DNA from 2 places in the Mesorhizobium sp. B2-3-5 genome. Region 2 is predicted to be linked to the other one. Evidence: predicted binding sites of a transcription regulator. Region 2 holds the regulator's gene; the other holds the start of a gene.

Region 1 (4,213 bases), on a different contig from region 2:
AACTCGGCATAGGGGATGACGGTCAGCGCGTTCATGCGAAGACCCCATGCATGAACCAGCGCGGCGCGATCCGCGAGACGCCGCCGTAAAGGCCTTGCCGGTAGAGCCAGTAGCGGCGGCCGTCGGCATCCTCGATGCGGAAATAGTCGCGTGTCGATATCGCAGCGTCGCTCGGCGCCGCGCGCCACCATTCGGCGGCGATGCGTTCCGGCCCTTCGGCACGCGTCACCCGGTAGAGCGCACGGCGCCAGCGGAAGTGCAGCGGCGGCCCCTCGGGCATTTCGGTGGCCGGCACCTCGATGGGCTCGGGCGCGCGGAACAGCCGGATTGGCCGCTCCGGCGGGAAGATGGTCATCGGCGCCTGCATCCTATCCGGTCTCTTCGGTGGCGTGGTCCGGCGCGGCGCCTCGGTGAAAGGGATGATGGCGACGGCGCGTTCCGGCAGATGGCTTTCGACGGCGACCGGCCGCAGGATCGCGCCCTCGCCCAGCCGGGCGCGGATGCGGTCGGCGAACAGCGCGATGTCGGCACCGTCATCGGTCGTCTCGCCTGTCAGATCGGTCTGCGGCATGTCGAAAGCGGCGGCGGCCAGTACGGAAAGCCGCACCAGGTCGAAGCCATAGCCGGCATCGATGTCCTGCTCGAGCGCGGCCAGCCTTTCATGGAACAGTTTCTGGATCAGCATGGGTTCGCGCATCGGCCGCGAGGTGCCCAAGGCGATGCGGCTGACGGCGCCGTCGACGCGAAACAGCAGCAGCGCCAGCGAGCGAGCGCCCTCGCCACGGCGCTCGAGATCGGTCTTCAGGGTCGTCGCCAGCAGGCCCACCAGCCGTTCGATGTCCTCGGTCAGGGTGACAGGCTCGGCGAGATGCCGTTCGACCGAAAGCGGCGCGACGGGCAGGCGCGGCGAGACCGCCTCGTCGAGGCGGCCAAGCGCCTGGTCGAGCCGCAAAAGCAAGGAGGCGCCGAAGCGGCGGGCGAGCGGCGCGCGCGGGGCGGCCATGACGGCGCCCGCCGTGCGCAGGCCGACGCTTTCCAGGCTGGTGCGGATTTCCGGCGCTATGCGCAGCGCGGCCAGCGGCAAGGGCGCGAGCAGCGCTTCCTCCTCGCCGCCCGCGATGATGCGGTCGCCGCAGAACCGTGCCGCCGCCCAGGCCGCCCCCGGTGTCGGGGCAAGCCCGGCGCGGACATCGAAACCCTGATGGAAGAAGCGCGACAGGATGTCGTCAAGCATGGCGCGTTCGCCGCCGAACAGATGGGTGCAGCCGGTGACGTCGAGAAACAGGCCGTCCGCCCCGTCCAGCGCCACCAGCGGGGTATAGCGGTCGCACCAGTCGGCAAGGCCTTCGAGCAGGCGGCGATCGGCTTCTGGATCGGCTTCGACGATGTCGATCGACGGATGCATGGCGCGCGCATCGGCAATCCCCATGTCACGCTTCAGGTGCAGCGCCTCAGCCCGCTCGTCGAGGGCCGAGATGCGTTGCGCGTTGCCCTGGCGATGGCTGATCACGAGCGGTGGGTGATCCGCCGACGGCCGGGAACGCCAGGACCGCCCCAGACGCTGCCGCAGGATCCTTTCGGCCGCGAGATAGGGAAACCACAGGGACAGGATTCTCTGTCCGGTATTGCCGGGCCCGTCTTTCTTCGCCCCTTCTTTCCTCGAATGCGCGTTCATCGGGGTTCCACTCCAGTGTGAATTGTCCAGGCAGGGCCGTGCGGCTCTTGCCGATGCTGATGGTGAAGGCGGGGCGGCCGATCGAACCGGCGAGCGGCCCGGCGACCGTGGCGCGCGGCACGGCCGGCGCCGGCGAGACGATGAGGCGGACAGGCGCCGCCGTCGGTTCGGGTTCGGCTGCCTGCCGCAGCAGGAACACCGGCCGGCCTGCACTTATCGCCCTGGCATGCAGCCGGCGCGTCGCGGTCAGGTCCAGCCGCTGCGGATTGCCGCGGATTTCGAGGATGACGGCGGCGAGCGCCGTCATCCGGGCGGCCTCCTCGGCGACCCACAGCGCATCGAGAAGCCTTGGCGCCTCGGAAAACAGCAATTGCCCGGGCTCGATGCCGAACGAGGCATGCAGCCCCCTGGCATAGGGAAAACCGGCCTCGCGGAAGATTTCCGTGGTGCCGATCCACAGCACCGGCAGCCCTTGCGCCTGCTTGAGGATCAGGCTGGTGAGCGACAGGGCGAAGCCGGCGACGGCCCCGGCATCGCGGGTTTCCAGGCCATGGATTTCGCTGAGCGCGGCTTTCGGCAGGCCGCCGCTCAGGGCGGCATCGAGGCGCTCGACACCAATGGGCAGAAAGGCATCCGGCAACGCCGCGGCCTTGCCGCGCCGGACGATGGTGAGATCGGCGCCGGGCGTGAGATCGGGCTTGGCAATCGCATTGGCGTCGGCATCAAGCGGCGCCGCGGCCGGCGCCTGCAGGCGCTCCGGCAGCGTTCCCTCGATCTTCGCGATCTGGCGGCGCAGGGCAAAAACAGTCTCCCGCGCCACGGCGTTCGTCGCCATGACGGTCAGCTTCCACTCACAATTGTTCCTGTTATGTTCCTATAGATTCCAGAGGGGGCCGGAAGAGTCAAGCAGAGTCACGAGGAATTTATTCCTTACGCCCCACACGGCACAGGCGTGGCGACCGGCCGATTTGCCTCGACCCGTCCGAAAGCCTATATGCCGGGATCAAAGGATAAAGCATGGCCCGCATCTACAAGACCCGTACCTGGCACGACCAGTTCTCGCCCTCGATGGAGGAATTGGAGTTCCTGGCGCTGGAGTCCTATGCCCATCTGCCGGAAGAGTTTCGCAAACTGACAGGTGAGATCGTCATCCAGATCGCCGAGTTCCCGACCGACGAGATCATGGACGATTTGTCGCTGGAAACGCCGTTCGACCTGCTCGGCCTGTTCGAGGGGCGCGGCATCGCCGAGCGTTGGAACCCGCAGACCGGCGAAGGCCCGAACCGTATCACGCTCTATCGCCGCGCCATGCTCGACTACTGGGCCGAAAACGAGGAAACGCTGGGCGACATCGTCACCCACGTACTGATCCACGAGATCGGCCATCATTTCGGCCTGTCGGACGATGATATGGAGCGGATCGAGGAAGCGGCCGAGTAGGCTATGCTGACATTCAGGTGAGGCCGGCCTGCAAATGGTGGTCCCCTGCGCTTCCGGTGCCCACGTACCCGAAAGTACGCTCCGCTCCGGTTCTCGGACACCACCATTTTCGACTCGGCCTGACCTGAATATCAGCATAGCCTGTGTCGGCGCCACGCACGATTACCAGTCGCTGAGCTTGGTGTCCGGTCCATACTCCTGACCGTCGACATCCTTCACCACCGCCTGGCCGCAGCGCATCGTCTTGGCTTTCTTGTCATAGGCGTAGGTCGGCGAGCCGAACAGGTGCCAGCCCTTGTTCAGCGCCGCCGTCACCTTGTGGCAGAAGCTGGCGTCGTCCGGGGCAGTCAGAAATCGATAGAGTTTCATGGTTCAGGTCCTGTCGTGAACAGCTTAGCCGGATCATGCGCCGATGGCGGCGGCCTTCGCCAGCAGTTTTTCGGCCTGCGCCAGATGCAGCCGCTCGACCATCCTGCCGTCCAGCGCGATCACGCCCTTGCCGGCATTTTCGGCAAGCGCGAAGGCGTCCTTCACCGCGCGGGCCTCGGCCACCGCCGCGGCGGATGGCGCAAAGGCGCGGTTCGCCGCTCCGATCTGCGCCGGGTGGATCAAGGTCTTGCCGTCGAACCCCATGGCGGCGGCTTCCCCGCATTCCCGAGCGAAGGTCTCCGCGTCGCGAAAATCGTTGAACACCCCGTCAAGCATGTCGAGGCCACCGGCGCGCGCTGCCAGCAGCATCTGCATCAGCCATGGCATGAGATAGCGGCGGTCCGGCGTTGCCAGCACGCCGGTATCCTTGATCAGGTCGTTTGTTCCGGCAACGAAACAATCCAGCCGCGAGGCGGGATCGCGGCCAAGCTCGGCGATGGCGCCGATATTGAGCATGGCCTTGGGCGTTTCGATCATCGCCCATAGTTTCACACTGTCGGGGGCGAAATTGTCGTCCAGCACATCGCCAACCTCGAGCACGTCGCGCGGCGTGTCGACCTTGGGCAGCAGAATACCATCAGGCTCGGCCTTCGCCATGGCCATCAGGTCGTCGGTACCCCATTCGCTGGAAAGCGCGTTGACGCGCACGATCATCTCGCGGCGCCGGCC
Region 2 (4,213 bases):
GCGCGACCTTCTCGTCGGCCTGGCCCTTGTAGAACACTTTGCGCGCGGATCGGATCTCGAGCATCGTTCCTCCCACAACTGAAGGGTGACGGCGCCGACGCCGTCACCGCTGCAGCCCAACGTCAGTCGACGATGCAGCCGCAATCGGCCATCGAAGCGGGTATCTCGATGCCGAACGCGGCCATCGCCTTGCGGGAGATCGTTGCCATGTGGTCCTTGTAAGCCGGGCGGGACGGCGCGATCGTCTTCGGATCCTTGCCCTTAAGGATTTCGGCGGCGATGTTGCCGGCATTGACGCCAACCTGCGTGTAGTTGACCGCGAAGCTTGCCGGTACGGTGCCGTTGCGGACCGCGCTGTCATCGGAGTTGACGACCGGGATACCGGCCTGGCGGGCGGCTGCGGAGACAGCGGCGATCGCCGGCTGGATCAGGTTCGAAGCCGGGCCGTAGATCACGTCGGCCTTGCCGGCGAGCGAAGCGATGCGTTGCTGGATGTCATTGACGTTGTCGATGCCGACCTCCACGACCTCGAAGCCGGCCGCGGGTGCCGCCGCCTTGATCTTTTCGATCAGGGCAACGTCATTGGCCTCGCCTGGATTGTAGGGCACGCCAAAGCGCTTGGCGTTCGGCAGCAGCTTCTTGGTGAAGGCCATCACCGCGGCGACATCCTGCAGATCGCTGGCGCCGGTCATGCCTTCGTCTCCGGAGTCCCATGACGGCACCAGCTTGGCCGCGACCGGATCGGTGACCGCGGCAAAGACGATCGGAATGCCGGACCCTGCGAGCGCCTTCTTGGCGATCTGCGAGACCGGCGTGGTGATGGTGTAGATCAGCTTGGGCTGCTCCGCCTGCAGCTTGGCGATCATCTGCGGCACCAGCGATGCATCGAAATTGGTGTGGCTCTCGGTGTAGACGACGTCCTTGCCCTCGACGAAGCCATTGTCCGCCAGCGCTTTCTTGAAGCCGGCTATGGCCGCATTCAACTGCGGATGCTCTCCGAAATTGGCTATGCCGATACGAATCTGATCTGCCGCGGCGCTGCCGGCGCTGACCATCAAGGCGCCAGCCAGGGCCAATCCTGACAGCCATTTCGACTTCAACATCATTTCCTCCCAGATTTGATTAGCGCCGCTTATGGACGGCGCGTCAGGCGATCATGGTCAGTCCGCCGGTCCATGTCAAACATTATATATAATTCTTGCCATGCATCGCCATGATATATAATTTTCCAAGCCCGACGATGGACGGACTGCGATGCAGGATCAGAATAACTCCACAAAGACGGAGGCGGCCTATCAGCTGCTGCGGCGCGATATCCTGACGACGCGCCTCATGCCCGGTGCGCCGCTCAAGCTGAGTGCGCTGCGCGGCACATATGGCGTCGGCTGGACGCCGCTGCGTGAAGCATTGTCTCGGCTTGAAGCCGAGCGCCTTGTCACCGCCATCAGCAATCGCGGCTTTGCCGTCGCCCCCGTGTCGCGCGCCGAACTCGAGGATCTGGCGCGGGCAAGAATGGTCGTCGAAATACCCCTGTTCGTGGAATCGATGGAGAAAGGCGACCGGCAATGGGAAGATGCCGTTGTCACCGCGCATTACCGGCTCTCGCGCTGCAAGACCGCGGTTGACGACCCCTCGGACGCGGCCGTCGACCAGTGGGACGAGAGCCACGAGGCGTTTCACGCGGCGCTGCTGAGTGCTGCGACGTCCAACTGGCTGTCGCGATTCCGTTCGACGATCGCGGATCAGCTGCGGCGGCATCATCGTTTTCTCGGCCTGGCGCCGACATTGCGGGCGGCGGCCGGCCTCAAGCATGGCTATGGAGAGGCCATGGACGCCCTGCGCGAGGCGATCGCGATCGAGCATCACACCGCGATCATGGAGGCGGCGCTCGATCGCGATGTCGAGCGGGCAAAGGCATTGATGACGGCGCATATCGGCTACACGCTGCACGTCTATGTTCACAGCGAAGATAGCGGCGCCAACAACTACACCGCACGCGCCGGCAGCCTGAAAGCGGTTTCCGGATGATTTCGGCGCTTCCGCGCCGCCCGACGCTTACGCATGGATCTATCCGCCAAGCGAGCTGGCGAACGTTGGCGTTTTGGTTTCGTTTCGTTCCGCTGGAATGACACTGGGCGACTCCATAAATCCGCCCCGTGCGCCTTTCAGACGACTGAAGCCAAACCTCAACAAGGGATGGGCCACAGGCCATTAACCAAAACGATTTCAATGCGTGTGTCGGCGGCGGAAATCGTCGGTTGCCGTTTGTTGCCGGCGGCAAAAATTTCGAACCCCTTAACAAATTCACTAAACTTTAAACGGTTGCGGAACACAACTGGAACAGATAGGGTTTGTTCTGGGTTTGTTTTTCGATTCCGATTCAGACCCTTCGTTCAATGCCTTGGGGGCCGCCATGCTGACGCGCAAGCAACATGAACTGCTGATGTTCATTCATGAACGGCTCAAGGAAAGCGGCATCCCGCCCTCCTTCGACGAGATGAAAGAGGCTCTTGATCTTGCCTCCAAGTCGGGGATCCACCGCCTGATCACGGCGCTGGAGGAACGTGGCTTTATTCGCCGACTGCCCAACAGGGCGCGCGCACTGGAAGTGCTCAGGCTGCCGGATTCGATCGCGCCGGGCCTCAATGCCGCAAAGAAATTTTCGCCAAGTGTCATCCAGGGCAGCCTCGGTCAGGGCAACCTTGGTCGTCAGATCAAGCCGGCATCGTCGCGCTTGCCCGCGGCCGGCAATGACGACGATGCGATTCCCGCGGTCTCGATCCCGGTGATGGGCCGTATCGCCGCCGGTGTGCCGATCGATGCCATCCAGCACCAGACGCATTCGATCTCGGTGCCGCCTGACATGATCATGGGCGGCGAGCACTATGCGCTGGAGGTCAAGGGGGACTCGATGATCGAGGCCGGTATCTTCGATGGCGACACGGTCATCATCCGCAACGCCGATACAGCGAGCCCGGGCGAGATCGTCGTGGCGCTGGTCGACGAAGAGGAAGCGACCCTGAAACGGTTCCGCCGCAAGGGAGCTTCGATTGCCCTTGAAGCCGCCAACCCGGCCTACGAGACCCGCATTTTCGGACCGGACAGGGTCAAGGTGCAAGGCAAGCTCGTCGGGCTGATCAGGCGCTACTGAGCAGGGATTGGTGCGCTTGCATTGTCAGGCTTTTTATAGGGCGGCAGCCCCCTCGCCTCGCGCGAGAATTTGCGCTGTTCATGCCAGGGCCGGTATGGCCTGTCGACGGCGAAGTTGACGGTTGGCGGGCCGATCGCCGATTGGCGGTCGAAGAAGACCGCGGCACTTCCGTTGCGAGCGAGTTGCCGTTTGGTGACGACGAGAACCAGCGGGTTATGGCAGGCGTCATAGCCAGTCGCGTCGTTGACGACGATCACGTCGGCGAAACCGCAGGCCTTCCAGGTGTTTTTGCGGTCTTCGACATGCGCGACGATCGCTCCGGACGGGTGCCTGGCGAGACAGACGCCGTCGGTGCAGTAGAACGGTGCTCCCGGCGGCAGATTTACGGCATCGGCAATGGTGAACTGCCCATCAGTCTTGTTGAACACCTCCGGCACGACGATGCTTTCGGATACCAATGCGCGTTTCCAGTTGTCGACGGTGAATTCGTTCGGGCGTGCCCGACTGACGGCGAGTTCGCCACCGCCGATCGGCACCGCGACCAGCCGCGCGTCTTCCGAGATCAGCACATCCGGTGTGCGCGTATGCGACACCGTCAACAGGCCGGCAAGCGCGAACGGGAGTGCGGCGAGCCGCAGCCATGTCGTCGCCATCGTCGCGATAACCAGGGCGACCGTCACCAGCAGCACGGACTGCTGCGAAATCAGTCCGACCGCATCTACCGGAGAGCGTTCCGATATCCACGCAGATATTGCGATCATTGCCGTCAGGGCCTTGCCCATCAGGTAAAGGGACGGCGCATCCAAGCCGAACGGCATCAGCAACGCGCTGGCGACGGCCAGGAACATCACGACCGATACGATCGGCATGACGGCCAGATTGACGAACAGGCTGAGCGGCGATACACGCTGGAAATGCCAAATGGCAAACAGCGTCGTAGCGCTGCCGGCGATGATGGAGGTCATAGCCAATCCACCCGTCGTCAGCAGGAATTTTTGTGTCAGAAGCCCTGGCAGGGATAGCTTCGGCGACGGCGGCCTCGTTTTTCGCGCACGATAATCC

Evidence for each region. The regulator LexA, encoded in region 2, represses DNA repair genes until DNA is damaged. The targets are predictions, from matches to a motif close to TGTTCNNNNTGTGTTCNG.
Region 1: FJ958_RS05470 (metallopeptidase family protein) is a predicted target of LexA. The motif match lies at 2,534-2,551, and genes of this name have one in related genera.

The regions. Positions count from the first base shown of each region.
Region 1 covers NZ_VFVX01000003.1:159,363-163,575, reverse strand. Annotated here, with positions in the region: gene FJ958_RS05485 (error-prone DNA polymerase) at 1-35, opposite strand, end outside; gene FJ958_RS05480 (DNA polymerase Y family protein) at 32-1,510, opposite strand; gene FJ958_RS31915 (hypothetical protein) at 1,452-2,510, opposite strand; gene FJ958_RS05470 (metallopeptidase family protein) at 2,693-3,115, shown strand; gene FJ958_RS05465 (DUF1737 domain-containing protein) at 3,278-3,484, opposite strand; gene FJ958_RS05460 (CoA ester lyase) at 3,518-4,213, opposite strand, start outside.
Region 2 covers NZ_VFVX01000002.1:202,830-207,042, forward strand. Annotated here, with positions in the region: gene FJ958_RS03805 (ABC transporter ATP-binding protein) at 1-64, opposite strand, end outside; gene FJ958_RS03810 (ABC transporter substrate-binding protein) at 123-1,103, opposite strand; gene FJ958_RS03815 (GntR family transcriptional regulator) at 1,255-2,028, shown strand; gene lexA (transcriptional repressor LexA) at 2,414-3,151, shown strand; gene FJ958_RS03825 (ComEC/Rec2 family competence protein) at 3,145-4,213, opposite strand, start outside.